DNA from 4 places in the Paraburkholderia fungorum genome. Region 2 is predicted to be linked to each of the others. Evidence: predicted binding sites of a transcription regulator. Region 2 holds the regulator's gene; each other region holds the start of a gene.
The links. Region 2 encodes LexA, which represses DNA repair genes until DNA is damaged. Its sites were predicted from a motif close to ACTGTATNNNNATACAGT; they were not measured.

Region 1 (7,690 bases), 360 kb from region 2:
AGCCAGGTCTTATCTTCCCGAACCTTCGTCCGCCCCTTCGCCGACGAACGCCTCTTGCGCGAAAACGCCTTCGCCTGATAAGCCTCGACGCTCATTGCCCGTTCAGGGCGATGATCGTCCTGCACCGACATCTGCAACACATTTTCAGGCCCCAATCGCGCGCTCAATCGTTCGAGCAGGCGCGCAATCGAATCGCCGTCCGATTCGGGCATCGGAAACAACGTATCGGATTTCCCTGCATATTCGACAATCTGATCTGCAACCAGCTTCAACTCGATGACCGGCGCAGCCAGAACCGTTTGATTCAACTTTTCCCGCAATAGCCAGATCAGATGATCCGCGTCACGCGACGGGATCGCCCACGCGACGTTCAGGCTGGATGTCTTCGGAGCATGACGTGATGCCAATTCATGCTCCATCAGCAAGGTATAACCACTGAGTGCCGCATGATGCGCACTCAGCCAGCCGGCCAGTTGCACGATCAGCCGACGCGCGGCGAACAGCAACGCGTCCGCGTTATCGACACGCGACGGCAATTCCAGTTGCGCATGAAACGATGCCGGCGCACGAAACGCTTCGCGCGGATCGGCACGAGTGCCGTACGCCTGTGCCAGCAGGTCCAGGATGCCGCTACCAAAACGCCGCACGACACCCGTCCTTGGCAACCGACGCAAATCGGCGAGCGTAATGCAGCCGACATGCGCGAATGCATCACGATGTACCTGCGCTACCGGCAATAACGAAACCGATAACCCATCGAGAGCACACTCGAGAGAACTCTGCTTGATCACATGCCAGCGATGTCGCTGCCGGCCAACGCGCGCCTGCGCCAATAACCACGCGCCCCAGGCTGTTGGTGCACAGGAGATGCGCGCCGTATAGCCGAACTCCGCCACTGTCGCAGACACTCGTAACAACAGCATGCGCAAGCCGCCAAACAATCTCAAACCGGAACCGACTTCCAGCAACAAGGTGTGAGCCTCGGCGAGCGACACTTTCGGCGTGTATGTCAACAGCGCGAGCGCGATCGCCTCGAATGCCTGAGTCTCACGGCCTATGTCGGCGGCTAGCAACTTCAATCCTGGCGCAAGCGCCAACGCAGAGGAACGCGAATGACCGGCCTGCACTCCTGCACACAATGCGTCGAAATCCGGCAGCAGAATGTGTGCGTGATCAGCCAGCGCATAACAATTCCCCGCGGCGGCGTCCTGGACATCCTGAGCTTTGCTTGCCTCGTCGCACAACTCATACCGCTTCGGCTTCGCGAGCGAACCATCCGGACGCGGAACGAGAGGCTTCACTGCTTCGAGCGACAAGAGTGGCAATGTGATTGCGATCCACAACATGTTTGACCTCGGGGTCCTGGCGGCTGCCGGCTCCGTTTTCCGGTAGCAAAACGCCTTGTAACGGCAAAACGAGACGCAGAGGTGCGGCGAGAGCGGGACCACGACGCTTGAAGATATCGATCGACAAAGCGATCTCCTGCAACCATTGGCGACGATTGATCGTCTGCGCATTAGGAGGCAAAAGTGGCTCGCAAATTATTCGCAAAGGCGCGGGTGAAGATTGCGTGGCGACCTCGGCAGGCCTGATCAAAAAGGCCAGCGCTGTCGATTCCTGAGCGGCCACTTGCAGACGCCGGACCTTGTCGGCGCGCACATTCGGCAGCCATACCAGAACCGCGCCGATGCCCTCCTGCTTCAATGCCTGAGTAGCCGCCCACAAAGCCTGATCCTCACCTGAGCGCACCCATAAGACCCGCTCGACATCGACACCCCAGGCTCTCAAAGCCGCAGCACATGGCTTATAGGGAGGCGCAACGAGCATGACATGCCGCCCGGCCTGCTTTGTCAGATGGCAAAGCGCATGAGCCAGCAGACGCACCTCCCCCACCCCACAATGTTCGATCAATAACTCGGTCAGACTGCCAGCCGACCAGCCTTGCCCCGGCAGCAGTTGATCTAGCGCCGTATAGCCGCTAGAAATTACGCGAGACTCTGCCTCGGCAATCTCATTGCCCTGCCACACCTGACGCCGCAATTGCGACGACAGCGTAGCCGTCACAAGCTGAATCGCTGCCGCCATAGACACGCTCGTAGAAAGGAAATGCTCACCCTGCTCAAAAATCGAGCAAGCTTGGGAGATGAGTTGATACTGTATATTTATACAGTACTTTGCAGGAAATGTTAAGGACGAGTGGCGCAGCGAAGTGTCACGATTCTTATTTTAATTTTGTCAGACAGTTTGATTTACGCGGAACTCCGAACGATACAGTAGTGAGTTAAATTTCCGCTTTGTGCGCCCCTTCGTGAGCGCCCGACCATCTCGTCGTGAGTTGCGTTAACGGTCTCGGAGCATCGTGTCCCTTTTAAATAGGGAACGGGTGAACACTGTCGAAGAAGAAGTAGTGCTTGGCCGACGTCGGGATCCGCACGATAGCGCGGAATTCAAAAGCCTTGGTAGTGGCCGGCCGCCGAAGACCTGTTGTATCGCTTGCCGCCATCGCGTTGAATCACAAGCTAAACGCGAGGCTGTCAGGGCGCTGGGGGAGGAAGAACAAAGGTAGACGGCCAGTGCGGGTGCGGGCACGGGCGCTTAAGTAACGTTGTGCGATGATTACGGCAGGTGGAAGACGTCGTTCCGGCAGAGCATCACTGAAATGGGATGTGCATCACATGCGAGACCGAAATTCTTTGATCTGCATGCAAATTACATGCATGCCCGGTTGCAGGGCTGGCTCTCCCGCCCTTCTCTTCCTTTCGCTGTGCTTTACGACATCGAGCACGAAGCGTGCGGTCCCCATGACCAGCAAAAAAACAGTGTGCGAGAGGCCTTACGAATGGATGGTTACGCAGCGCAAGCTAGTTGCTTGTAGGCGACCGGCAAACCCGCCTTGACGAATTGAATTATCGAACAGGGTCCGCTGGTTGCCAGCGATGAGGCAGTAATGTCGCGATATCGCTGGCCCTGTGGGTTGGCAGCTGTGTGAGGACGTCTTTCAGATAGGCGTGTGGTTCGTGCCCATTCAGTTGCGCTGAACGTAGCAGACTCATGATGGCTGCGGCTCGTTTTCCGGCTCGAAGTGAACCAGCGAACAACCAGTTCGACCTGCCAATAGCCCAAGGGCGTATCTGGTTCTCAACCCAGTTATTGTCGATAGGCACGTGACCATCATCGAGATAGCGGGTCAGCGCATCCCATCGTTTAAGACTGTAATCCAGCGCTTTGGCAATTGCCGAGCCTTCCGACACCAGCTTGCGCTGCGCCGTCATCCATTCGTGAAGTGCGTCGCAAACCGGTTTGGCCCGACTTTGCCGGAGGGTGTAGCGTTCCTCAGCTTGCAGTGTTACGGCATCACGCTCGATGTCGTAAAGCGCAGCGAAGAACGGCAGCGCCTGCGCGGCGATCTGACTGCTGTGATTAGTGTGCAGATCGAAGAACTTGCGTCTCGCGTGCGCCGCACATCCGATTTCAGTGATGCCCTGCTGGAATCCAGCCTTGTACCCACTGTAGTCGTCGCATACCAGTTTGCCTTGCCAGCCAGCGAGGAACGCGCGGGCATGTTCGCCTGCACGGCTGTCGGCGAAGTCGTAGACCACGGCGCGCAGTTCACTGTAATGCGTCGGCGTATATGCCCACAGATACGCGCGATGTGTCTTGCCTTTGCCCGGACTGAGCATCTGTACCGGCGTCTCATCCGCATGCAGCACACCCTGCTGCAGGATTTCCTGGTGCAGCGCGTCGACCAGCGGTTCTAGCTGCACGCCGCACGTGCCGACCCATGCGCCCAATGTCGAGCGCGGAATCGCGACGCCTGCTCGCCCAAAGATCTGCTCCTGACGGTACAGCGGAAGGTGGTCGGCGTACTTGGCAACCAGCACTGACGCCAGCAGTCCCGCGGTCGGGATGCCCTTGTCGATGACGTGCGCTGGCACCGCAGCCTGAATCAGTGTTTCGCAGTGTCTGCACACCCACTTCCCACGGATATGCCGCTCCACGGTGAACACGCCCGGCGTGTAGTCCAGCTTCTCGCTGATGTCTTCGCCGATGCGCACTCGCTCGCAGCCACACTGGCATACGGTGCTCTGCGGTTCGTGGCGAATCTCTGTGCGTGGCAATTGCGCCGGCAGCGCGGCACGCTTCGGCTGTTGGGGTAGCGGCCCGGTGGTGTCTTGTGGCTGAAGTTGCTCGAGCTCAACTTCAATGGCGGCGAGATCCGCGTCAATCGCCTCATCCAGCAGATTCATCTGATCGCGGCTGACCTGCTCGCTGCGCTTGCCGAACTGATAACGTCTGAGAATCGATATCTCGTGGGTCAACTGGTCGATCCGGGTCTGCCGGTAGCGTAGCTCCCGCTCTTTCTCACCGACCTCGCGGGTCTTCTCCTCGATCTCCCGGTCCCTGTCTTCGACGCGCGCAATCAATTGTGTGGCGAGCGCACGCAACTGTTCCGGGCTAAGAGCATTGAGGTCGGCTGGCAGGTCCATGCAGACGAGTCTGCCAGAACCCCGGAGAGCGCGAAAGCGCGACTGTTTACGTCCCTGGCGTCTTCAAATGACACGGATCACACCGTTCGCGCCGATGCGCTGCCACGGCAAACCCACTACCAGACCTTCGAGCTGTTCCTGCGTGAGCGCGTATTGCCTGGGCTCGCTACCGGCGCGCGGCCAGACGAATTGGCCCTCATTCAGCCGTCGCGCGGCCAGCCAGATGCCAATCCCATCGTGAACCAGGACCTTCAGGCGGTTGGCCCGCCGGTTGGCGAACAGGTACGCATGGTGTGGATGCGCGGCGCCGAACACGTTGATCACCCGACCCAGTGCCGTATCGAATCCGGCCCGCATGTCCAGCGGGTCAACTGCCAGCCACACCTGATCAATACGGATCATGCGAGCCACTCGCGCAGCCAGGCGGCGCATTGCGCTGCCTCTGAGGTTGGCCAGCTCACCGTTATCGACAGGTCCGCGCGACGCACCTCGACGCGAATCTCAGCTGTACGCGTGTTTCGCATCTCAAGTGGCAGCGGTACAAATTCCGGTGTCGGTGTCCGCGCCGCTGATGGGGGCGCTGTCAGGTCGCTACGGGCCACAAGCACACAATCGTTCGTTTCGGCCTGCTCGACCCAGCGTCGAAGCAGATTGGCGTTCAGCTTGTGGTGCAACGCGATAGCCGCGAGCGACACCCCCGGCCCCTGGCAAGCTGCCACAACCTGAGCCTTGAACTCGATACTGTAGCGCCGGCGTCGTCGACGGCCAGGCACTACTCCTTCTTCAATAGTGTTCACGTGTCCACCTATTTAAGTGCACACGATGCTCCCACGACTTTCAGCGCAACTCAAGATGAGATGACCGGGCGCTTACAGTTGCTTTCGGAAAAGGTTCATCGAATGCGAAAGCGCTGAATTACAGCCTTAAGCATCGGGAAGCGCTAACGCGCTATTTAGCGCTGGGTTGGGATGCCGTGCATATCATGGTCGCGGCCGCAGCGCGCTCCTGCCATGGCCGGGATTCCTCTGCAGCCTGCGGGATGCGCCCCCCCCCCGACGCTTTCAGGATGGTGAATCGGTGCGTGTAAACGCAGAAACCCCACCTTTGCGGGGTGGGGTTTCTGATGCTGCTGGGGAGCCTGACGATTACCTACTTTCACACGGGCAATCCGCACTATCATCGGCGTGGAGTCGTTTCACGGTCCTGTTCGGGATGGGAAGGGGTGGTACCGACTCGCTATGGTCATCAGGCATGACTTGTTGTCGCACTGCTCGTGGAGCAATACAACCAATCTGGAAGAAGTAGTTTCTGGTGATGCTCACCAGAGAAGCTTTTGGGGTTGTGCTGTTTCTGGCACAACACTGATCACTCAACCGTGCGTCTCGTGTCCCTTTGCGGGAGCAAGACACACCTGTTATAGGATCAAGCCTTACGGGCAATTAGTATCAGTTAGCTTAACGCATTACTGCGCTTCCACACCTGACCTATCAACGTCCTGGTCTTGAACGACCCTTCAAGGGGCTTAAAGCCCCGGGGATATCTCATCTTAAGGCGAGTTTCCCGCTTAGATGCTTTCAGCGGTTATCTCTTCCGAACATAGCTACCCGGCGATGCCACTGGCGTGACAACCGGTACACCAGAGGTTCGTCCACTCCGGTCCTCTCGTACTAGGAGCAGCCCCCTTCAAATATCCAGCGCCCACGGCAGATAGGGACCAAACTGTCTCACGACGTTTTAAACCCAGCTCACGTACCTCTTTAAATGGCGAACAGCCATACCCTTGGGACCGGCTACAGCCCCAGGATGAGATGAGCCGACATCGAGGTGCCAAACACCGCCGTCGATATGAACTCTTGGGCGGTATCAGCCTGTTATCCCCAGAGTACCTTTTATCCGTTGAGCGATGGCCCTTCCATACAGAACCACCGGATCACTATGACCTGCTTTCGCACCTGCTCGACTTGTCGGTCTCGCAGTTAAGCACGCTTATGCCATTGCACTATCAGCACGATTTCCGACCGTACCTAGCGTACCTTCGTACTCCTCCGTTACACTTTGGGAGGAGACCGCCCCAGTCAAACTGCCTACCATGCACTGTCCCCGACCCGGATAACGGGTCAAGGTTAGAACCTCAAACAAACCAGGGTGGTATTTCAAGGTTGGCTCCACGCAGACTGGCGTCCACGCTTCATAGCCTCCCACCTATCCTACACAGATCGGTTCAAAGTCCAATGCAAAGCTACAGTAAAGGTTCATGGGGTCTTTCCGTCTAGCCGCGGGGAGATTGCATCATCACAAACACTTCAACTTCGCTGAGTCTCGGGAGGAGACAGTGTGGCCATCGTTACGCCATTCGTGCAGGTCGGAACTTACCCGACAAGGAATTTCGCTACCTTAGGACCGTTATAGTTACGGCCGCCGTTTACCGGGACTTCAATCAAGAGCTTGCACCCCATCATTTAATCTTCCGGCACCGGGCAGGCGTCACACCCTATACGTCCACTTTCGTGTTTGCAGAGTGCTGTGTTTTTATTAAACAGTCGCAGCCACCAGTTTATTGCAACCCCTTCACCCTTTGCCCGCAGGGGCATCAAGCTACAGGGGCGTACCTTATCCCGAAGTTACGGTACCAATTTGCCGAGTTCCTTCTCCCGAGTTCTCTCAAGCGCCTTAGAATACTCATCTCGCCCACCTGTGTCGGTTTGCGGTACGGTCTTGTTAAACTGAAGCTTAGAGGCTTTTCTTGGAACCACTTCCGATTGCTTCTTCACCTAAGTGAATGGCCTCACACCCTTGAATTCCGCGCCCGGATTTGCCTAAGCGCCTTCTCCAATGCAAGGACCGGGACTTCCAACACCCGGACAACCTTCCGCGATCCGTCCCCCCATCGCATTTAACAATGGTGCAGGAATATTAACCTGCTTCCCATCAGCTACGCATTTCTGCCTCGCCTTAGGGGCCGACTCACCCTACGCCGATGAACGTTGCGTAGGAAACCTTGGGCTTACGGCGAGGGGGCTTTTCACCCCCTTTATCGCTACTCATGTCAGCATTCGCACTTCCGATACCTCCAGCACACTTTTCAATGCACCTTCGCAGGCTTACGGAACGCTCTCCTACCATGCACATAAATGTGCATCCGCAGCTTCGGTATATTGCTTAGCCCCGTTACATCTTCCGCGCAGGACGACTCGATCAGTGAG
Region 2 (7,690 bases):
CCAACACGCAATCAGCCACGGCACCCTCGTGCCGATGCCGTCACTCCGCACGGCGCAAATGTCCCTGCTGGAACGCGAATCACGACCTACACTGTGGTGGACGGTCGGCCTGGCGAGGCGGCCTGAGCGGCTGGCCATGCTGCAACGCACACCAGTGGTAGGATTCAGCCCGAAAAATGGAGCGCGGCGCAGTCTACGCCGCGTGACGTGCACAACAGAGCGATAGGACTCAGGACATCGAATGGCGCAACAAAAAACAAACCCAAAACTTGAGCAGGCGCTGACGCGCGGGGATCTTGCAATCCGTCAGGCGAACTCGGCACGCGCCACCGCGCTGCTGCGCGCGTTGGGCAAGATGATCGTGGATGCGTCGGCGACCATCGGCGTGGAAGCCTTCACGCTGATTCCCGATGGCGACAAGATTTACGATCCCGCCGATGGCCTGTGGCCGCAAGAATTGCAGATTTCGCTCGACGGTCCTGTCGAAGATTCCGATCCGGACGAGGTTCGCACGGTACGCCTGATTTCCGACGATCCAGGCACGGTGTTCCGGGTTGAATGGCAGCGCGCCGACGGCAAGATCGGTCGTCAGGACGGCGGCCCGTTCGCGACGGTCGCGTTCATCTCCGACGTCGATATTCCGTGGACGGACGACGAGGACTGATCCCGTTCGATCATCGTGAACCTGCCGCAGGCGACGCATTTCGATGCCTGCGGCTCGCGGCGATTCAAGCCTATTTCATCATCCTGCGACGGAACAGAATCGCGGAAACGATGAACCCGCCGACAGCATAAGCGGCCAGCACGGCCAGATGCAAAACCGCGTTGTCGACCGGCCGCCCGAGCATCGCGGGCCGGATCAGATCGACCGCGTGCGCCAGCGGCAACACGCTGGTCGCGATCTGCGCGGCGGCGGGCAACTGTGAAGACGGAAAGAACACGCCGGAAAGCAACAGCATCGGCGTTAATACCAGCGTCTGATAAAACATAAAGAAGTCGTAGGACGGCGCGAGTGCCGTCACCACCATCGCGACCGACGCAAACGCGAGACCGGTCAACACGATAACCGGCAAAGCCAGCAGCATCGACGGAAAATTCGCGTAGCCGAGCGAGCCTGCGACCAGCATGATCGCCGCGCCGGACAGCATCGACTTGCTGCCCGCCCACACGACCTCGCCGAGCACGATGTCGCCGAGCGTGAGGGGCGTATGCATGATCGCCTCCCACGTGCGCTGCACGTGCATCCGCGAAAAGCCCGAATACATCGACTCGAAACTCGCCGACATCATCACGCTCGACGCCACCGTGCCCGCCGCCAGGAACGAGATGTACGACACGCCGTCGACGTGCCCGACCATCAGGCCAAGCCCGAAACCGAGGCCGAACAGGTAGATCATCGGGTCTGCGAGGTTGCCGAACATCGACGCAAGCGCGAGCTTTTTCCACACAAGATAGTTGCGGCGCCATACCGCGATCCAGTTCACGGCATTGGCAGGGAAGGCCGCGAAGGATTCCTGTTTCGACGGCGTATCGCCCGGTGGTTCGTAGATGCGTGCGTCCATTGCTCGGTGTCTCGTGCTGTGTCGTTATAGCTTTAGCGGATCGCGGCCGATGTGGGTTCCAAGTCGCGATTGGTGCATCTCAATCCTGCATTTCGCGGCCCGTAAGCCGCAAAAACACGTCTTCCAGATTGGCCGGCCGATGCAGATAGCGCAGGTCAGCGCGCTGCTTAAGCCGCGCATGCACCGGCTGAGCATCGTGCACGTAACAGAACAGCGTTTCTCCGCTGATCTCGGTGCGCTCGACCAGCGGCGCGAGTTCGTCGCGCAAAGCAAGCGGATCGGGACCGAAAATCTCGATCACATCACAGCCGATCTCGTTGGCAATCAATTCACGCGGCGCACCTTCGGCGATCTTGCGGCCTTCTTCAATCACGCATAGCCGATGACACAGGCGCTCGGCTTCTTCCATGAAGTGGGTGGTAAGCAGAATGGTCTTGCCGCGCGCCAGCAACGAGCGCAGCCGTTCCCAGATCAGATGCCGAGCCTGCGGATCGAGTCCGGTGGTCGGCTCGTCCATGATCAACACGTCGGGATCGTTGACGAGCGCACGCGCCAGCGTAAGCCGCCGCTTCATGCCGCCGGATAGTTCGCTCACGCGTGCATCCGCCTTGCTTTCGAGCCGCGCGAATTCAAGCAGCGACGGCACGACCGCGCGGCATTGCGCGGCGCTCAGGCCGAAGTAGCGGCCGAACACCAGCAGGTTCTCACGCACCGTGAAGTCGGGGTCGAGATTGTCGAACTGCGGCACCACGCCGACGCGCGCCCGCGCCACTCGCGCGCGGCCGGGAATCGGCTCGCCGCACAGATGGATCGCGCCCGAGTCGGGTGACGCGATGCCGAGCAGCATGCGCAACGTGGTGGTCTTGCCCGCACCGTTGGGGCCGAGCAGGCCGAAACATTCGCCCGCGTTGACGTGGAACGACAGACCGTCGACGACGGTTTTTTCGCCGTAGCTTTTCTTGACCTGGTGAAACTCGATGGCGGCTTCAGACATAAATCGGTCGATGCTCCGGGAAGAACGCGAATGGCCGGGGAAGCCGCTTATTCTAGGGCATCGGCGGCCGGAAGTTCGGCGTAGACAATGGGCCTGATGCTGCGTATTGCGGTGCCGCAATTGGGCCGCGAATCCCCGTGATGGTGCGCCAACCTGCCTCCCGCAGACCTATAGGCGGAATTGGCCGCTAGTTAGCGTTTTCCATCCCTTGCAACCTGAATTGCGGCGCACCATGATTCATTCACACCGTGCGTTCCGCGCGAGGGGAGAAAATCATGGCGAGCTACCAGAAAATCCTGTTGTGCTACGACGGCTCGCGAGAAGGCCGCAAGGCACTGCGCTGCGGCGCCGATCTGGCGTTGGATCTGAAGGCGGAAACGCATTTGCTGTCGGTCGTGGATATGCGATCGAGCATTGCGCAGAGCGCCGGCCTGCTCACCGACGTGGCCTGCGGCAGTTTCGAAAAGACCGCTCGCGATATTCTTCAGGAAGGGGTGAACTGGCTCACGGAGCGCGGCGTCAGCGCGCAGGGGCATTTCGCGTTCGGCCATCCCATTGACGAAATCGCGAATCTCGCCAATGAGTTGAATGTCGACCTTGTGGTGGTGGGGCACCGCTGCCGGACGGGCTTGTCCAGATGGTGGATGGGCGCAGGTAATACGCCGCTGCTCGACCGGGTTTCGTGCAGCATTCTGGTGGCCTGCTCGTCCGCGCAGGAGCAGCAGCAAGCCGCTGCGGCTTGATGTCTGGGAAAGGGGCGGCGTGACGGTTTCGCTTTGATAAAAGGCGAAACCGTCTGATGCGGCTGCGATGTTCTGTGCAACGTTGAAGCATGTCGACGCGGTTGATGGCGTCGGCATGCGCTAACCCGCGCACGTCCCTGACAATGAAACGGAGGCTGGCCTGAGTTTCAGGCCAGCGGATCACTCGTTCAGATTGATCGCCGTGAGCTTCCAGGTGAACAAACCTTCGCGCTGAAAGATTGCCGAATAATTTGCGTCACCTTCGCCACGCCGGTAGGTCACGACAAACTCGTTGATGCCGCGATAACCCGCCGTAGTCTCCCGCGCTGGCGGTTGCGTAGCGCTGGCTGTGTCTCCAGTCGGAGCGGAGGTTGCCGCATCTGCTGCGGGTGCATTGCTGGCATCAGGCGGCGCGGGTGGCCGCTCGCCCGGATTGCCACGCGGCGGCATGCCATTCAGCAATGCCGCGACGCCGTCTGGGGTTGCATAGGAATCCACCAGCGGTCCGATCAACGTGACGCCGATCATCGCGCCGATGGTGGCCATTTTGCTGTTGGCATCGGCGTCCAGCCGACGTGTCAGCATGCCCGTTATCTGCTGCTTCAGGCTGTCGCGTAGAGCGGGAAAATCGACGTATTGATTGACGGTTTGCGCGTCACGCGCATCGGCTGCACGTTTGAGGTTTCTCAGCGCGATATACGGTGATGCGTAGGCAAATCCCAGCGCGGCGATTACCACGATCACGATCAACGTGATGATCAGCGGACGGGTTGCGCTACCCTCGCTGCCCTTCATGCGTGTCGGAACTGTCATCGAATGGGACTCCGATCAGGTTGGATGTCAATGTGGACCACTGCCCCGCAAGAACAATCCCATTCTATGCAAATATCTTAGTGGCAGCCCCGAAAAGCGCATGCAGCAATTGGCTGGGTATGTGCAATGTGCGGTGTGATCGCGTGGCGCAATCACATGCATAACTGCGTAAGACAGCTGTCTTACAAAGCCACTTGCTAACCCAAGGCTGGTTCACGGTTCGCACGGGAAACCCACACGCGCTCCGCTTACCCCTCGAACACCACGCCATGAACATTGGCTTCTTCTGCAATGCAGTGATCGATCATCCGGCATACCGCATCGACCGTGCCGACCATGATGAGTCGCGACGGCCCGTGATAAACACGCACCGGCGCGCGCCGTGCAGGCTCCGTCATATTCAGGCTTGAATTCAACGACACGCGAGCAAAAGCCGGCAACGACGAGGGCAAGCTGGATGCGCTTTCCGATGAGTCGAACAGCGATGGAGTGCTCGCCCCCGGCGCCTCAATTGACGAACTTGAGCAAGGCACAAGCTTGCGCAGATGGCGCAGACGACCGAACTGGCGAAAAGGCAGCAGGCGGGCAAGGCGTTCCATGAGTCTCTCCAGGCGATGCAGCAATGATGCAGCGTTGGTTAGGCGAACCGGCGCAAGCGAAACAACGGTGACGCGTGCACGAACTAAGCGCGAGCGCTTAGAACTCGCCAGGACGAATCAACCCGACGGCGATTCCTTCCAGCGCGAATTCCGCACTGCCGGTCTCGACGAAGATGTTTTCGTAATCAGGGTTTTCCGCGATCAGCTCGAGGCCGTTCGGTCGGCGCTTCAGGCGCTTGACCGTAACGTCGTCGCCGAGTCGCGCGATGATGATCTGGCCGTCTTTGGCCTCGCTCTTCTTTTGCACCGCAAGCAGGTCGCCGTCGAAGATGCCTGCGTCGCGCATGGACAGCCCGCGCACTTTCAGCAGGTAGTCGGGCTTGCTCGAGAACAGCGCCGGGTCGCATGCGAAATGCTGCGAAATATGTTCCTGCGCGAGGATCGGACTACCGGCAGCCACGCGGCCGATGAGCGGCAGCGACAGCTGCATGATGCTCGGATGCGGCAGGGTGAACTGATGCGGTGCGTCGTCCGGACCCGGCAACAGGCGGATGCCGCGCGATGCGCCGGCCGCGAGTTCGATCACGCCCTTGCGAGCAAGCGCGCGCAGATGCTCTTCTGCCGAATTGGCTGAGCTGAAGCCCAGCTCGGCGGCGATTTCTGCGCGGGTGGGCGGAAAACCGGAGCGTTCGATCGCCCGGCGGATCAGATCGAAAACCTGCTGCTGTCGTGCGGTGAGTTTTGTCATGGCCACTGTATGTATGAACAGGTAGCTGTATTTTTATACAGTATTCGGCGCATTTCAAGCTTTACTTTAAGTTCGTCACGAACGGGGCCGCTCCAGCGTCGACATAGGACGCTGAAACACCCGTTTTCGTGCCGCAACGCCTTATCCCGCTGTCGTTACCACTTTTACGTATTAAAGAATGAATAAACATTATTTTTAATGATGAAAGCCCTTCGATAGACTGGCCTCCGAGTTGGCGCTCATGTGCACGTGACCGCGACGCAAAACAACATCACACGCTGTTTTCAGCGGACCACACGCGGAGAAAGTTGGCATGAACCATCGGAACACGGGACTGGCGGGTAAAACGAAGCAACTGATCGCGGCGCTTGCGTTCGGCGCGGCGAGCGTCGTCGGCGGAATCACGCAGGCGCATGCCGACACGACGCTGCTGAACGTTTCCTACGATCCGACGCGCGAGCTGTATCAGGACGTCAATCAGGCATTCGGCAAGGAATGGAAGGCGAAGACCGGCGAGACCATCACCTTCAAGCAGTCGCACGGCGGCTCGGGTGCGCAGGCTCGCTCGGTGCTCGACGGCCTGCAGGCCGACGTCGTCACGCTTGCGCTGGCTTATGACATCGATGCGCTCGCCAACAAGGGCATCGTCGACAAGGGCTGGCAGAAGCGCCTGCCGGACAACGCGTCGCCGTACACGTCGACCATCGTGTTCCTGGTGCGTAAGGGCAACCCGAAGCACATCAAGGACTGGGACGATCTGATCAAGCCGGGTGTGTCGATCGTCACGCCGAATCCAAAGACCTCGGGCGGCGCGCGCTGGAACTACCTCGCAGCATGGGCGTATGCCGAACATCAGCCGGGCGGCAACGACCAGAAGGCGAAGGAATTCGTCGGCAAGCTCTACAAGAATGCCGGCGTGCTGGATTCGGGCGCGCGTGGCGCGACCACCAGCTTCGTGCAGCGCGGTATCGGCGACGTGCTGATCGCGTGGGAAAACGAGGCCTTCCTGTCGCTGAAGGAATTCGGTCCGGACAAGTTTGAAATCGTCGTGCCGTCGGTCAGCATTCTGGCCGAGCCGCCGGTGGCAGTGGTGGACAAGGTGGTCGACAGGCACGGCACGCGCAAGCTAGCCGAGGCTTATCTGAACTTCCTGTATAGCGAGGAAGGCCAGGAGATCGCGGCGAAGAACTTCTACCGTCCGCGTTCGAACAAGGTGCCGGCCGAGCTGACCGCCAAGTTTCCGAAGCTGAAGCTGTACACGGTGGACGACTCGTTCGGCGGCTGGACCAATGCGCAGAAAACGCACTTTGCCGATGGCGGCGTGTTCGATTCGATCTACCAGCCTCAGTAATTCCGCCGATGCCTGGCAAGGCAGAGGTAAAAAGCGGCGCGGCAACGCGCCACTTCCGAGCGCGCCCAGTGGGCGCGCTTTTGGCTAACCGGCGTACGGTGGCCGCAAACGTCGAGCGAAGCCAGTGATCAAAAACGCAAGCATCAACCTGAAAGAGTATCCAGCATGACGACGTTCACCTTCCGGAAGCCGAGCGCGTTGCCCGGCTTTGGCCTGACTCTCGGCATCACGGTGGCTTATCTGAGCCTCGTGGTGCTGATTCCGCTTGCGGCGACCTTCCTGAAAACCGCCACGCTCGACTGGAGCCAGTTCGTGCGCGCGGTTACTTCGCCACGCGTGCTCGCGTCGTACCGGCTGACGTTTTTTTCCGCGCTCGGCGGCGCGCTGATCAACGCCGTGTTCGGCTTTCTGGTCGCGTGGGTGCTGGTGCGTTACACCTTCCCGTTCAAGCGCATTGTCGATGCCGTGGTCGATCTGCCGTTCGCGCTGCCTACTTCCGTGGCCGGTATTTCGCTGGCGGCGGTCTATTCGGGCAACGGCTGGATCGGGCAGTTTCTCGAACCGCTCGGCATCAAGATTGCGTTTACGCCCGCGGGCGTGCTGGTTGCGCTGACCTTCATCGGCTTGCCGTTCGTCGTTCGTACGGTGCAGCCGGTGCTCGAAGAGTTCGAGCGCGAACAGGAAGAGGCCGCCGCGTGCCTGGGCGCGACGCGCTGGCTGACGTTTCGTCGGGTGGTGTTGCCGGCGGTTTTCCCGGCTTTGTTGACGGGTTTCGCGCTCGCGTTCGCGCGTGCGCTCGGCGAATACGGCTCGGTAATTTTCATTGCCGGCAATGTGCCGATGAAGTCGGAAATCACGTCGCTGCTGATCATCACGAAGC
Region 3 (7,690 bases), on a different contig from region 2:
CACGCCGACAACAATCTGTTCCCTTCTGCCCGCCTATTCAGTTTTCATTGGCGTCCCTACCATTCGCACTCATTCGCCTTACCTTGCGATCGACGAACACACAATGAAATCACGTCTCTCTGGTTCAGAACATTACAACGGCATTGCCATTGCACTGCACTGGCTGATTGCGGCGCTGATTATCTGCGGCTTTTATATCGGCTGGATCATGACCGATATTCCCGGCTTCACGCCGACCAAGCTGAAGTATTTCTCGTGGCACAAGTGGATCGGCGTGACCGTCTTCGTTCTCGCGGTGCTGCGCGTGCTGTGGCGCGCCACGCACCGCGCGCCGCCGCTCGACAGCGCTACGCCAACGTGGCAGAAGGCCGCCGCTCATGCGGTGCATGGCCTGCTGTATCTGCTGATGCTGGCGATTCCGCTGTCCGGCTATTTCTACAGCTCGGCAGCCGGAATTCAGGTCGTGTATCTCGGCATCGTGCCGCTGCCGACGATCATCGGCCCGGACCAGGCGCTGAAAGCCACGCTGCGCACCGTCCACGTATTGCTGAATTACACGCTGCTGGCGCTGGTCGCCATGCACGTCGCGGCGGCACTCAAGCATCAATTCGTCGACCGGGACGGATTGCTGGCGCGGATGATGCCGTTTTTGAAGTGAAGCCGTTGCTCAACGATCGGCCTCGAGCGGCCTCGATTGGCTCCGGCCTGTTGGCAATCTAATTCCCGGCAGTGCGCAATTAACGCACACGGGTTCGATAGGATGCGTACCACCATGAAATCGACCATCTTCCACTCCGCCCGTCACAGCGCTTCCCGCGCGACGCTCGCCGGCATTGCCGCCCTTTCGCTGTTCGGCGCGGGCCTCGCGCATGCGGACGTCGACCTCGCCAAAAGCAGCGTGATCGCGACGACGAAACAGATGAACGTGCCCGTCGACGGCAAGTTCAAAAAGTTCTCCGCGCAACTGAATTTCGATCCGGCGAAGCCGACCGCAGGCAGCGCGAACGTGTCGATCGACACCGCCAGCTACGACCTCGGCGCGGACGACTACAACAAGCAGGCGCAGGGCAAGGAATGGTTCGACAGCGCCGCGTTCCCGAACGCGACCTTCGTCTCCAGCGCGATTGCGCCGGCGGGCGGCAATCTGTACAGGATCACCGGCAAGCTCACCATCAAGGGCAAGTCGCAAACTGTCGTCGTGCCGGTCAGCATTGCAAGCAACGGCGCCACGCAAACCTTCGACGGCTCCGTGCCGATCAAACGCTCGCAGTTCGACGTCGGCACCGGCGAATGGAAAGACACGTCGGTTGTCGCCGACGAAGTGGTTATCAAATTTCACATTGTCGCTTCGAAGAAGTAACGCATCGAAGCCTCACTGAATCGAAGCATCGCAGTATTTTTCTGACATCTGGAGAACATCTTGAAGAAACAATTTTTGCTCGCCACCGGCGCATTGGCTGCTGCACTGTCGTTTAACGCAATCAGCGCGATGGCTGCCGACACGTATCAGCTCGATCCGACCCACACGTACCCGAGCTTCGAAACCGACCACTTCGGCGGCGTGTCGATCTGGCGCGGCAAGTTCAAGAAAAGCAGCGGCACCGTGGTGCTGGATCGCGCGGCCAAGACCGGCACGGTCGACGTGACGATCGACATGACTTCGGTCGATATCGGCAACGACAAGCTCGACGCTGAACTCGTCACCGACAAGTTCTTCGACACCGCGAAGTTCCCGACTGCCGAGTACAAGGGCACGTCGATCCGCTTCAAGGGCGACACGCCGGTGGAAGTGATCGGCACGCTGACGATGCACGGCATCACGAAGCCGGTGAACCTGAAGATCGAATCGTTCAAGTGCTTCCAGAACCCGATGCTCAAGCGCGAAGTGTGCGGCACGGAATCGACCGCGACGTTCAATCGCGACGACTTCGGCGTCGACTTCGGCAAGACTTATGGCTTCAAGATGAAGACCACGCTGCATATCCAGGCTGAAGGCATCAAGCAATAAAGGCGGTTCCTGTCGGCTGATTTCTGGCTGATATACAGGTTGCGGCAACGCGCCGGCAAAGACCGGCTAGTTGCCGTAACCGCTCCATCCGGCTACGATCCTTTTCAACGGATAGCCCTTCAAACAGGACCTTTTCTGCGCGGAACGCCGGATTGAAGCGGCGGTTTGGCAGGACTTACAGGTCATAAATTCCGCTTTCGTTCCATCGCAAAACTTGAGTGCGAATAACCGCCTCAAGCGCCCGCTTTTCCCTCCATTGATACGCAACGCCCGCTCGTAAAGTCGTCGGCAAGGAAATGATTCCTGTCTGGAGACGGTGCGATGCAACAGGTAAAAAATGCGGTTATGTCCGCGACGATCGCTTCGATCGCGGCGGCCGCGATCGCGCTGCCGGGCGCGGTGAACGCGCAGGAAATCTATGTCCACGGCGGCACGCTCGGTGCCGGTGTCGGCGGGGCGCTGTCCCTGAATGCATGGAGCGGCGTGCATGCGGAGATCGAAGGCTTCGGCCTGTCGCATTCATTCGATGTCGACGGCAACCGCTACGACGGTCATCTCAAACTGCTGCAAGGCGGTGCCTATCTCGACTTGTTCCCGTTTGTGTCGAGCGGATTTCGCGTGACGGCGGGCGCGTTGATCAACGACAACCGCCTGAGCGCGCAGGCACAGCCAAACGCGCAAGGCGAGTTCAAGATCGGCGACGACTTCGTTCCGGCCGTGGGACCCGCGCCATCCGCGACCGCCACGCTGCCGCGCGTGATGCCGTACCTCGGCATCGGCTATGGTCACAAACCTGCTTCGAAGGGCTTCGGGCTGACGTTCGATCTGGGCGTCGCCTATGGCCGTCCGCGCACGACATATAACGTGCCGGCCATTTATTCGATGCTGACGTCACAGGCGAACATCGATCAGGAAGAGCAGAACATCAGCAACAAGCTTTCGCGCTACAAGCTTTATCCTGCGGTGCAGATTGGGCTGAGCTACCGGTTTTGAATGGATCTGGGCGCGTCGCCTCTCTCAAGTAAAACTCAACTGAGAAATTCGACTTTGCCCGTATTGAGGTGATACATCGATCCCACCATCTTTATCTTCCCGTCTTTTTCCATCGACGCGAGAATGTCGCTGCTTTTGCGCAGATCGCCGATCGTGTTCAGTACATTGGATCGCGCGACCTGATCCACGAATTCGATATTGCTGCCGCTTCTGTCACCGTCGTATTTCGTCGCGTCTATCGCCGGCTTTATCTTTGCGAGAAGTCCGGTCAGATTGCCGAGCTTGACATTGTCAATGGCGCCCTTGATCGCACCGCAACTGGTGTGGCCCATTACAAGCACGACTTTCGCGCCCGCTGCGGCACACGCGAATTCCAGGCTTCCGGCCAGATCGTCATTGGCAATATTGCCGGCAATACGCGCATTGAAGGTTTCGCCAATACCCGAATCGAGAATGAGTTCGGCAGGCGAGCGCGAATCGATACAACTGAGAATGACCGATGACGGAAACTGTCCGCTGGCGCTTGCGCGCTTTTGCGCGAGGTAGTCATGTCGGTGCGCTGTGCCTGACACAAACCGCTCGTTGCCGCGCTTCATTGCTGCAATGATTTGATCCGGCGTCATGCTATCGCGCTCTTTTTGCGTGAGCGCAGCGGCGCGGGACATGCGCGGAAAAGCCAACCCGAGTGTGCCAAGCGTTGCTGCCGTCGCCATGCCGAATCCCACTTTTAACATTTGACGACGATCAGGTTCTTCGCATTTCAGACAACGGCATTGACCGCGATTCATATGGACTCCGATAAACGTGGACGGTAGGCGCAAAGTCAAGTCTAGGGCGTTTTTCCATATTTCCAAGCGCATTTCAAACGAACTGCAATGAGTTGCGCTGCACGGTCTATCTTGGGTTGCTTTATCTGGGTCGACTCTGAAGCGCTCAGATTTCCGGCGGCAAAAAACAGCGCGGAGAACCTGCAACGAATGTTGTGCTTCATGCTCGCTGAAAGCGCTGTGTAGTGAAGGAGTGTCGACGAAAAGCGGCCAGCATTACGCGTCTCTATTCATCTTAGAGAGCGGCGGTTTGTGAGCGGCATGGAAGTCTATGGGCGTGCGGGAGATGCGCCTGCTGAACTACCTCGAGAAGATGCGCTTCGGCCATTCTCTTCCGATGCTGGCGAATCACGCGCGATCTCCTGAATACCAGTAAAATACTGTATAAATACACAGTCCACCAGATTCCGATTGCGTCCCACGGCGATATGCGTCAAACCCCTGTTGCGTCCAGCAACACACCCAAAGACCCCAAGCAACGTCACATAAGGACATTGGTCAATATGTTGTGCAGTGTGGCGGTACAGTCGTCGTGAGCAGTCAGCCCATACGTCGCATCGCGCATGTCGACATGGATGCGTTCTATGCGTCTGTAGAACTGCTCCGCTATCCCGAGTTGCGCGGCCAACCCGTTGTCATTGGCGGCGGCCGCAATGCCGCACCCGAGCTCCTGCCCGATGGCACGCGCCGCTTCGCCAAACTCCGCGATTACGCCGGGCGAGGTGTCGTGACGACATCGACGTACGAGGCGCGAGCGTTCGGCGTGTTTTCGGCGATGGGCATGATGAAGGCGGCGCAACTCGCGCCCGATGCGGTCCTTCTACCCACCGATTTCGACTCGTATCGACGTTACTCGCGCCTGTTCAAGGACGCAGTGCGGACATTCACAGACCAGATCGAGGACCGCGGAATCGACGAGATTTTCGTCGACCTCACTCTGGCGGAGGGTGAATCGCATGTGCTCGGCGCTCGTATCAAGAACGCGGTTCGGGAGGCAACCGGCCTGACCTGCTCCATCGCAATTGCGCCGAACAAACTGCTTGCAAAGATCGGCTCCGAGCTGGACAAACCCGACGGGCTGACCATCCTCTCGATGTCGGACCTCGAGTCACGCATCTGGCCGTTAGCGGCAAAAAAGATCAACGGCATTGGGCCGCGCGCCAGCGAGCGTCTGGCCGGCCTCGGCATTGTGACGGTAGGTGACCTGGCCTCAGCCGACCTCGGGCTGTTACAGGAAAACTTTGGACGAACTTACGCTGCATGGCTGGCGCGAATAGCGCACGGTGAAGATGACCGTGAGGTCGTCGTGTCGTCGGAACCGAAATCGATGAGCCGCGAAACCACGTTCGAGCGCGATCTGCATCCGCGTCATGATCGCCCGGCGTTGTCCAGTTCGTTCACCGGGCTATGCGTGCGGGTCGCCGAAGATCTGGTGCGGAAAGGATATGTGGGCCGCACGGTGGGCATCAAACTGCGTTATGACGATTTCCGCACCGTCACGCGCGACCTGACGCTGGACGAGCCCACCGCCGACGCCGCCGAAATCCGGCGCGCGGCGACCGAGTGTCTACGCAGAGTGGAGTTGAACCGCAAGCTGCGGCTGCTTGGCGTGCGCGTAAGCGCGTTGACGCCGGCCAGCGCGGTCACGCCCAAACCGCGCCTGCCGGTTCAGGCCGACTTGCCTTTTGCCAGCGACGAATAACCCGCCGCTTGAGCCGTCCCACCAGCGTCCGGGCGTGCCGCGTGCAACTCGCTTTCCACCTGCGACGCCGCGACCGAAAACGCAAACGTATTGATTCCATGCGCGCTATGCGCCGACACCGTGCCGCGATGCATCTCCGCAATCGCCTTCACGATCGCGAGACCCAGCCCGTGATTTTCACGGCTATTCGTGCGCGAGACTTCGGCGCGATAAAAACGGTCGAACAGATGTTCGAGAATGTCCGGCGGAATCGGCTTGCCTGGATTAGCGACCTCGACGCGCACACGCTCGTCCTCGCGCACGATCGTCACGCTGATCGCCACACCTGGCTCGCAATGCTGGATCGCGTTCATCAGCAGATTCGTGCATGCGCGGCCGAATAGCGAACGGTTGACCCGCGTCATCGCGTCGCCGCGCAGCGTGGCGTGCACGCGTGCTTCTTCGAGCGGTATCTCCAGAAACTCCAGCGTATGCGCGACCTCGGCGGCCAGCGACACGTCGATCAGCCCCGTTGCCCGTTCGCCCTGATCGGCGCGCGCGAGGAACAGCATGTCGTTGATGATCGCGCGCATCCGCTCGAACTCTTCGAGATTCGATTGCAGCGTATGACGCAGATCGTCGACCGTGCGATTGCTACGCGTCAACGCGACCTCGGTCTGACCGATCAGGATCGTCACCGGCGTGCGCAACTCGTGCGCGACATCGGCGTTAAACGATTCGAGCCGGCCATACGCGCCGTCCAGCCGTTCGAGCGCGCCGTTGAACGAATTGGCGAGGTCGTTCAGTTCGAGCGGCAACGACGCAGTATTCAAACGCTGCGAGCGATTGTTCGGACTCACCGCCGACGCATCGCGCGTCAAACGTGTCAGCGGTTCGAGGCCGATTCGCGTGACCGAGTAGCTGAGCAGCAGCACGGCGAGACTGCCGAGCGCCGATAGCGCGGCGAGCGCCGAGCCGAACACGCGCATGGTCCGCACATTGGGCGAATAGCTGACGCCCACCTGCAACTGGACTGTGGGACGCGCGGCGCTGGCCGGTATCGTCATCGTGGCGATCAGCATGTCGGGGCCGCCGTCGGCGGGTGTTACGCGCTGATAGCCGCCGGGCCAGCTACGCACGACCGTGCCGACCACCGGCTGGCCGTAGTGGAAGCCGGGGTCCGTGCTGGTCGCCGCATACACCGTGCTGCTGTCGTGCGGCGTCATGTCGGTGAGTTTTTCGCGGACCATACGCCACTTTTCCGGCGTGACTGCGTGAAACACGATGATTCGCGCGATCTGCGTGCGGTCGTCGAGCGATTCGCGCAAATGATGTTCGAGTTGCGTGCGCAACACGAGAAACAGGCCGGTGCCCACCAGCGTGAACACGAATAGCGCGACGAACGCGAACATCAACGCAAGGCGGCGGGCGATCGACCGGTTCATGATTGCTCCGCCTCCTCGCGTACTTCGAGCACGTAGCCCATGCCGCGCACGGTGTGCAGCAGTTTCGACGGGAACGGGCCGTCGAGTTTCGCGCGCAATCGCTTGATGGCGGTCTCGACCACGTTGGTATGGCTGTCGAAATTGACGTCCCACACGAGTTCGGTAATGGCCGTCTTCGACAGGATGTCGCCTTGCCGGCGCGCCAGCACGCTCAGCAATTGAAACTCCTTGGCGGTCAGATCGAGGCGTACGCCGTCGCGCGTCGCACGGCGGCCAATCAGATCGACGAACAGATCGCCGACCGAAATCAGCGTCGATTCCTGCGAACGCGTGCGACGCGCAAGCGCATGCAGCCGTTCGACCAGTTCGAGGAAGGAGAAGGGTTTCGTGAGGTAGTCGTCTGCGCCTTCGCGCAGGCCGCGCACGCGGTCGTTCACGTGATCGCGCGCGGTCAGCATGATGACCGGGGTTGACTTGCGCATGCGCAGCGCCTTGAGCACGCTGAAGCCGTCGCGCTTGGGCAGCATCACGTCGAGGACAATCACGTCGTAGTCGAACTCGGTGGCCAGATGCATGCCCTCCTCGCCGTCCAGAGCGATGTCGACCACCCAGCCCTGCTCTGTCAAACCGGAGCGCAGATAGTCCACGACCTTGTGCTCGTCTTCAACAATCAGCAATTTCATGCGCGTCCCCTTGAATTTGCATTATACGAAACGCCCTGAATTTCCTCCTGCTC
Region 4 (7,690 bases), on a different contig from region 2:
AAGCGAGGTCAGCGCATTGGCGTCCGCCAACACGTGAAGGTCCTTCCGGTCGAGCTGAGCCCTGCGAGCCAGGTCGTTGACGCTTTCGAACGGGCGGACCGCCCGGGCATTCTCAATCCGCTCAGCAGCCCCGTCCTTCATGCCGCGAAGCAGCGACAGACCGAGGCGAACGGCTGGACGCGGTGCATCTGCGCGCGATTCAAGTGACGAATCCCATCCACTTATGGAGACGTCTACCGGAAGCACTTTGACTTCATGTCGTTGAGCGTCCTGCACCAGCTGTGAAGGCGAATAAAATCCCATCGGCTGCGAGTTCAACATTGCTGCGAGAAACGCCTCAGGTTCGTGACATTTCAGCCAGCTACTCGCGTACACGAGCAACGCGAAACTTGCCGCATGACTCTCTGGGAAGCCGTATTCGCCGAAGCCCTTTATCTGCTCGAAGATGCCCTCCGCGAAGGCCAGGTCATAGCCGCGTTCCTGCATGCCGTTCACGATGCGGTTGTAGTATTTTTCCAGACCACCTTTGCGTTTCCATGCGGCCATCGCCCGTCGCAACTGGTCAGCCTCGCCGGCAGTGAATCCGGCGGCCAGGATAGCCACCTGCATGACCTGCTCCTGGAAAATCGGCACGCCAAGCGTCCGACCCAACGCGGTCTTAAGCGCGTCGCTCGGGTACGTGACCGGTTCGAATCCCTGCCTGCGCTGCAGATACGGATGAACGGCGCCACCCTGAATCGGACCCGGTCGCACAATGGCTACTTCGATGACGAGGTCGTAAAAGGCTCGCGGCTGCATGCGCGGCAACATCGACATCTGTGCGCGCGACTCAATCTGGAAGACGCCGACTGTATCGGCGGCAGAAATCATGTCGTAGGTCGCCGGGTCTTCAGGGGGGATATCCTGCATCTCGAAGCGCTCACCACGCTGCTCCGACACAATGTCCAGAGTGCGACGAATCGCAGACAGCATACCCAACGCGAGCACATCGATTTTCAGAAGTCCAAGCGCTTCGAGGTCGTCCTTGTCCCATTCGATGACGGAACGGTCGGCCATCGCAGCATTTTCAACTGGCACCAGCCGCGTAAGCTTGCCGCGACTGATGACGAAGCCTCCGGAATGCTGGGACAGATGCCGGGGAAAGCCGAGTAACTGCGACGCGAGTCTCGCCCATGCCTGGATGAGTGGCCTCTCCGGGTCCAACCCGGATTCTGCAAAGCGTGCGAGCAGGTCCTGACTCGTGTCGAACCAGTGATGGCTCTTCGCGACCACATCGACAATCTGCGGGTCGATGCCAAGCGCCTTTCCGGTTTCGCGCAATGCGCCTCGTGGCCGGTAAGTCGACACGGCAGCGGCAATCGCTGCGCGGTGGCGACCATATTTGCGATAGATGTACTGGATGACCTCCTCGCGTCGCTGGTGCTCGAAGTCCACGTCGATATCAGGTGGTTCACCGCGTTCCTTGCTGATGAACCGCTCGAACAGCATGTTGCCGCGCGCCGGGTCGACCTCTGTGATGCCGAGGCAATAGCAGACTGCAGAATTGGCGGCCGAACCGCGCCCCTGACACAGGATGTGCTCGCCACGGGCAAAGCGGACGATGTCGTAGACGGTCAGAAAGTACGGTTCGTACTCGAGCTCGGCGATAAGTCCCAACTCGTGTTCAATCTGTTCCTGGACAGTGTGAGGGATGCCCGATGGGAAACGTCGCTGCGCACCGATGTACGTTTCCTGGCGGAGATATCCCGCTGGCGTGAAACCTGACGGCACCAGTTCGTCCGGATATTCGTAGCGCAGCTCATCGAGCGAAAAGGTGCAGCGACTCGCGATGTCCACCGTCGCCGCGAGCGCGTCGGCAGAATACAGATTGGCGAGACGTAATCGTGAGCGCAAATGCTGCTCGGCATTTGGTGCGAGGTCATAACCACACTCGTGCACTGGTTTGCGGACCCGGATTGCGGTCATGGTGTCCTGCAGTGGCTTGCGCGAGCGCACGTGCATGACTACGTGCCCGAGCGCGACGACGGGCACATCCAGATTGCGCGCAACAAACTCGACCGAGCCTCGGTGGATGTCGTCCATGGCTCGCTGGTGTAGCGCCAGACCTACCCATGCGCGGCCGGTAAAGGCGTCATCCAGCCACTCAAGCTGTGCGGCGAGGACGTCCTCCTTCGCCGGGAAATCGGGTACGAGGATAGCGAGACAATCCGGCATCCCGCACAGGTGCCGATAGTCCTTTTCGGGTCGCGACAGGTCTTGCGGTGTCAAGCGATATTCGCCTTTTGGTGCGCGCGTGCGGGCGAGCGTGACCAGTTCGGACAGGTTGCCGTAGCCCTCACGATTCTTTGCAAGCAAAATCAGTCCGAACGCTGGCGAACCATCGGCATTGACCAGACGGAAGTACGAGCCGACGATAAACGGCAGTCCAACCTTTTTCGCTGCGACATGCGCCCGGACAACCCCCGCGAGCGAGCATTCGTCGGTCACCGCGAGCGCCGAATAGCCCAGCTGTGCGGCGCGTTCAGACAGCTCCTCGGCATGGGATGCGCCATGCAGGAAGCTGAAATTCGAGAGGCAGAAAAGCTCGGCATACGCCGGCAGGACATTGAATGTAGTATCCATGACGCATCAGCCGAACAGTCCGTGCAGGAACCAGCGCTGCTCTTCCTCGGCGTCGCGACTGCTGACGCGCTCGCGGTATATCCAGTAGCAGCTCTGGTCGTCCGCCTGCGCAACGAAATAGTCGCGCGTCACCAGTTCACCGTCAAACCAGCCGGCTTCGATACGCTCACCAGGCGAGACCATCCGCAACGGAGAACCATAGAAAGGGCGATGCTGACGCATCAACAACCTCACCGGGTTGTCCAGCATCCATGTCGGCCGTGGAAGCCCCAGCGGAAGTGCGTCCTGCTTTGACTTTTGAGCTACTGGAATCCAGCGGTTCGCAATCTCGGGCCGATGGTCGGCACTCGGTGCGGACCGAAGAACATTCTCTTCGCCAAGCCGCGCGACGAGCAACTCAAGAAGCCGTGCGTGGTCTTCCTTGGAGCCACCGGGCTCAGGGAAGAGGGTGTCTGAAGCAGGCGCCGCGGACTCCACCCGGGATGCGTCGAGCCGCAATGCGATGACGGGTGCAGTAAGCTCAACGCGGTGGAGCCGCTCTTTGAGCAACCTGACAAGATGCTCCTCTTTCCACGTAGGCTCGCCCAATGCGATGTCGATAGCCGTCGGCGCGATGGCGTCGCGGCCACGCTCATGTTCGAGGAGGAGCTTGATGCCGGTGACCGCCAGTTGCTTGGCGCACAGCCAACCACACAGTTGCACGATGAGCCGATGTGCTGCAAACACGGCACCGTCCGCATGCTCGAGGCGGTCTGGCAACTCGATGCGCACGGAAAAATTGGGTGGCAATTCGAGCCATTCGAACAGTTCGGGCGCGATTCCGAACGCGCGGTCCAGCGAGTCGAGCAGATGTTCACCACATCGTTTCTGCAAACCGGCACGAGGCAGGCGCCTTATGTCGGCGACAGTCTCGCAGCCGAGCCCTGAGAACCACTCGCCGAACGGCCGCACTTCGGGAACCGCCATCATTGGGAGGAAGGACAGGCGTTGCTCGAGCGATGCCAGTTTGAGCACGCGACGATTGCCAAACTTGGCAAGCAGCCATCCGCCCTGACCGGTGGGCGCGGCGCTAATGCGGGCAGTTAGCCCGAGTGTCCTGAGTACAGCCTTCGCTTCGCGACACAGCGCAAGCAGCCCGCCAAAGAGCCGCAAGCTGGCGCCGACTTCGACCACGACGGTCGCTTCAGCGAGCAAGGTAACCTCGGGCGAAAAGCGCATCAGTGCAACTCCGACTTCCCGTTGCGCTGCGTCCTCCTTGCCCGCGTCGCGTTCGTGCATCTCGGTTTCTGGCGATAGCGTCAACACACCGCCGCGCTTCATGCCGAGACGCACACCTGCAGCGCGAGCCGCGTTGTCGGCGATGACAACCTTGTCTTTCTCGAGCACGGCACTCCCATGTGGCGGCTCAGGTGACCACTTCGGTCGGAAGACCTCGAGCGGCAACTTCGGCAAGTGGACGGCGAGAAAGACGCGCATGTTGGGAAAGCAGAACAGGAGTTGGCTGAAGGGGAATCGACAGAGGCTCTGCGCGAGAGGGCCCTCGTCGTTTCACAATGTCGACGGTCAGACCGTCGGCTGATGGTCTCAAAGCAAGCCGCAATAGCGCGGGCGATGAATCCTGCGCGGCGGCCAGTGGTCTGACCATCACAAACAGGGTCTCGGATGATTGCGCCGCCAGATGCAGCCGGCGAAGCGATGAGGCTTGCGCGTACTGCGTCCAGAAAATGAGTGCGCCGCAGCTACCTGCGCGCAGAATCTGCTCGGCCGACCAGAGTGCATCGGCTGTCTTCTGCGCTTTGACCCGCAGGACCTGCTCGATGGGAAGTCCGATGTAGTTCAATCCGAGTCCGCTTGGCGTGTGGGGCGGCTGTACGAAAGCAACAGGCCGATTCGCAGTCGCGCTTAGCGCGGGACGCAAAAGTCTTAGCTCTCCCACGCCGGCTTGCTGGACCAGCAAATCGACAAGCGCGCCGACGGGCCAGCCTCCGCCGGGAAGCTCCGCGGATAGCGCTGGGTAGCCTGTTTCGACGACCCGGCCGCGGCCGCGCGCGAGCTGGGACGCCCGCCACAAGGACGGATGTATCTCTTCGGCGGTGGCGGCTGCGCTAGTCATATGGCATCAATGTACTGTATATTTATACAGTATCGTACACGCAAATCCACGATAGCGAACTGACACTTTTTAACCTTTGACCCAGCTATCGCTGAAGCCCCTGCTGGATATGGAGGGCAGTCAAAAGCGGCGGTTAATCGCCAACAGTGTCATGCGCACCCGTTCGTCGCGGGCGGAAATTCGGAGCCGGGCGAGAAGTTAGGCATTCGACCGGACGGAACATGTGACCTGCGTCATTTAAAGGAGCTGAATCATGAGGGCGGATGAATGGGTTCGGGAAGCCGAACGCGAAACTAAGCTTGTCGATGCTTTGTACAAGGCACGCTCCGTTATATCGATGCACAACGGTATGACCGTCAGGTGCGACGGTGAAGAGTGGCCGCTCGACTTTGGTCAGGAGCTGAATATGATTGACGCGACACTGAAGATGGTCGGAGTTGACAGTCGGCGTGTTGACTCGACGTCCCACAGAATTGAACGTAGCGTCAAACGCTAGCTAAATGTGAAACCCGCAGTTTTCATCAGACTACGGAAAAAATGTGAACTGAGTAGAAGCTGCTGTCGGGCTGACGGGCATCATCGCTTCAGCCTTGCGCATCGCGAGGATGCATATCTCGCTGCCCATCCGGCCTGTCCAAAAAAGACGAACCATTTTTGAATTAGCGAACCGATATACTGATAGTCAGGATTTCGTATCCGGGGTCAGCATGCGTGTCCGCCGCTTCTTCTGCTTCCTCTCGAGAGGCGAAGGACTTGGCTTCTTTGATGTCAGGTGCGAGGCCGATGTCACCGTCCTCAGCGCTACATAGAAAATGTTCACCCGTTTTTACTACATAAGCGGTAGTCACATCGGCCTCCCGGCACTGTACGCGGAACTTCAAGTTAGGCAGTGTTCACACCGACAGCCGTCGCTCTGCTACCGGCCCGAATTGAACGCGCTTGCGAACCCGATGCATCGGGTTCGCAAGCGAATACATAAGCCGGGACGCGGCTTCAGAACTTCCGCGTGAAGGCTTTATCTATCTGTGCATCCCCGACTACCGGTAGAAAGTCAGTTAAGCGCATAACGCTTTCAGCTGCCGCCTGAGGCGGGGTTAGTCGCAGATGCCGGCATGGCGGCGTTCGACTTTTTCTGCATCTTCTTGTGCGAAGTGGTTGCGCCCGGCGCCATAGTATCTGCTCCGGATGCGCCGGAAACCGTATTGGTTGAACCGCTAGCATTCGGCTTGCTCATACCTGTCCCGCCCTGACCGCCCCCGGCACCACCGCCTGCGCTCTGCGCGTATGCAGTGCCAGAAATACCGATACATAAGGCTGCAATCAAAAATCCCTTTGTTGAATTTCGCATGGCTGTCTCCTCAGCATAGCGGTCGTTGGCACCGGAAGGTGTGAACCCGCTATCATGAGGACCGCAATTCGCATGCCTCACTAATTACCGAGCGGCTTACTTGAATATTCGCCTCATCTGAAAATCCCGCGTGATAGCTAGGCGCAGAACGACAAAAGCAGAATCGATAGATTCTGCTTGTCGAAGTGACGGGTTTACACGCGTAGGTGAGTTGCTATCGGCACCGCCCCGTATGTCGCGGACTCTCGGACCGCCAACGCACCAATACTATTTCCACGCGCGTCCAGCCTGTCCGCAAGCGCCACTAGAAATCGGTGCAGGTCAATACTTCCGTGTCGCAGTACAAAGCTCTGCACCAGGTCTTCGATGCATGCTGTACGGGATGCAACGTGCAGCATGCTCTCGACATGCGAGGCGCCGACAGCGAGTTCTACCTCAAAAGCGCTTTCAATACGGATTTGTCTTTCAGCTGCAGGTTTGCGGGCCGCCTTCATTTTTCTATTTCCTCTATCGCGGGACGGTCCTGAGTTGGCGAAGGTGGGGGCAGCCTTCGAACTACAGAACCGTCGCGACGCATCTGTCAACGAAACTGCGAAGCGCGCCGTGCTGAGGTTCGGCCAGCAAGTGCGAAACGACGTGAAGTATGTCGGACCTGCGAAGCATACTCCAGTGACTGACATTCTCGACTGCGATATTCCGCTGATATTCAGAGTCGATACCAGCGCACCCCTGCCAACCGACAAGACCGTCCGATGGTAAATAGACTGAAGTGTGTCGCACGTCCGAAGCGATACTCGTAGACCACATCAGCGGGAATGCCAATGGCCGGCACCCCAATGTTCCAAAAGTCTGCGGGAGCCTGTTAAGTCGCGACCGCCAATTGACCTGACGCACTATTTTTTATTAAGCATTCTGGCGAACCAGCGTGCCTTCGTGAAGTCGCCGAAACAGTCGTAAACGGGTAGTCCTTCAACGCTTCAACGAACATGTTATTGCCGGCGCAGACTGTCACTCAGTTACAACTATGTCCGCGGCGGAGGAAGCGGCTTTCGTGAGGTCTGCGACGAATCCTCGGGCGTCTTTCTGATAGCGCTGAGTCTGTGATTGACTGGCTGAAGTGAGTCCGCCCTGAACATCAGCGAGGATTTCCTGTACGTGCCGACCATATGCCAGACATTTTTCCGCAGTGGGCTTACCAAGACTGGCGGAGAGCGCCAATAACTCGTCGGGCCTCGAGGACATGGCCTTCACTGCAAGCGCGTGATTTTCGGCAAGCGTCGCCTTAAACACCTGAAGATTTAGCGCCGTTAGCTTCTCAAAGCCTTCGAAGGCCTTCGTCGAAAATGCGAACAGTTGCTGAATAGTTGCTGCTTGGGCTTCGAACGCGTGCTGGGGAATAAGCGTGCTCATGACTGCTCCATAAGGGGAGACGACGAGTGCGTAATCGGTCAGTCCTTCGACCATGGAGCACACGCCGAGGACCGGGAGGTCCTTTGCTGCAATGCAGCAAAATTCATTGTAGGCGCATCAGGTGAGAAGTCAATTGAGCCCTAGATGACATTGGTGAGGGGACGTCCCACACCGCATGCGTCAGCGAATCCTCCCGT

Region 1: imuA (translesion DNA synthesis-associated protein ImuA) is a predicted target of LexA. The motif match lies at 2,154-2,171, and genes of this name have one in related genera.
Region 3: dinB (DNA polymerase IV) is a predicted target of LexA. The motif match lies at 4,208-4,225, and genes of this name have one in related genera.
Region 4: imuA (translesion DNA synthesis-associated protein ImuA) is a predicted target of LexA. The motif match lies at 4,749-4,766, and genes of this name have one in related genera.

What each region holds. Positions count from the first base shown of each region.
Region 1 is NZ_FNKP01000001.1:1,477,246-1,484,935, reverse strand. Features, by position in the region: gene BLS41_RS06590 (Y-family DNA polymerase) at 1-1,346, opposite strand, end outside; gene imuA (translesion DNA synthesis-associated protein ImuA) at 1,246-2,085, opposite strand; gene BLS41_RS38280 (IS66 family transposase) at 2,606-2,875, shown strand; gene tnpC (IS66 family transposase) at 2,907-4,487, opposite strand; gene tnpB (IS66 family insertion sequence element accessory protein TnpB) at 4,551-4,889, opposite strand; gene tnpA (IS66-like element accessory protein TnpA) at 4,886-5,260, opposite strand; rRNA gene rrf (5S ribosomal RNA) at 5,624-5,737, opposite strand; rRNA gene BLS41_RS06555 (23S ribosomal RNA) at 5,906-7,690, opposite strand, start outside.
Region 2 is NZ_FNKP01000001.1:1,840,690-1,848,379, forward strand. Features, by position in the region: gene BLS41_RS08120 (hypothetical protein) at 242-664, shown strand; gene BLS41_RS08125 (ABC transporter permease) at 735-1,562, opposite strand; gene nodI (nodulation factor ABC transporter ATP-binding protein NodI) at 1,642-2,556, opposite strand; gene BLS41_RS08135 (universal stress protein) at 2,832-3,299, shown strand; gene BLS41_RS08140 (DUF2939 domain-containing protein) at 3,480-4,112, opposite strand; gene BLS41_RS08145 (hypothetical protein) at 4,361-4,711, opposite strand; gene lexA (transcriptional repressor LexA) at 4,809-5,459, opposite strand; gene BLS41_RS08155 (sulfate ABC transporter substrate-binding protein) at 5,773-6,810, shown strand; gene cysT (sulfate ABC transporter permease subunit CysT) at 6,976-7,690, shown strand, end outside.
Region 3 is NZ_FNKP01000002.1:764,078-771,767, reverse strand. Features, by position in the region: gene BLS41_RS19500 (cytochrome b) at 104-658, shown strand; gene BLS41_RS19495 (YceI family protein) at 773-1,360, shown strand; gene BLS41_RS19490 (YceI family protein) at 1,421-2,008, shown strand; gene BLS41_RS19485 (hypothetical protein) at 2,330-3,001, shown strand; gene BLS41_RS19480 (carbonic anhydrase family protein) at 3,037-3,789, opposite strand; gene dinB (DNA polymerase IV) at 4,361-5,530, shown strand; gene BLS41_RS19470 (heavy metal sensor histidine kinase) at 5,497-6,954, opposite strand; gene BLS41_RS19465 (heavy metal response regulator transcription factor) at 6,951-7,637, opposite strand.
Region 4 is NZ_FNKP01000002.1:1,588,320-1,596,009, reverse strand. Features, by position in the region: gene BLS41_RS23035 (error-prone DNA polymerase) at 1-2,622, opposite strand, end outside; gene BLS41_RS23030 (Y-family DNA polymerase) at 2,629-4,098, opposite strand; gene imuA (translesion DNA synthesis-associated protein ImuA) at 4,028-4,735, opposite strand; gene BLS41_RS23015 (hypothetical protein) at 5,395-5,583, opposite strand; gene BLS41_RS23010 (hypothetical protein) at 5,808-6,083, opposite strand; gene phaP (TIGR01841 family phasin) at 7,092-7,493, opposite strand.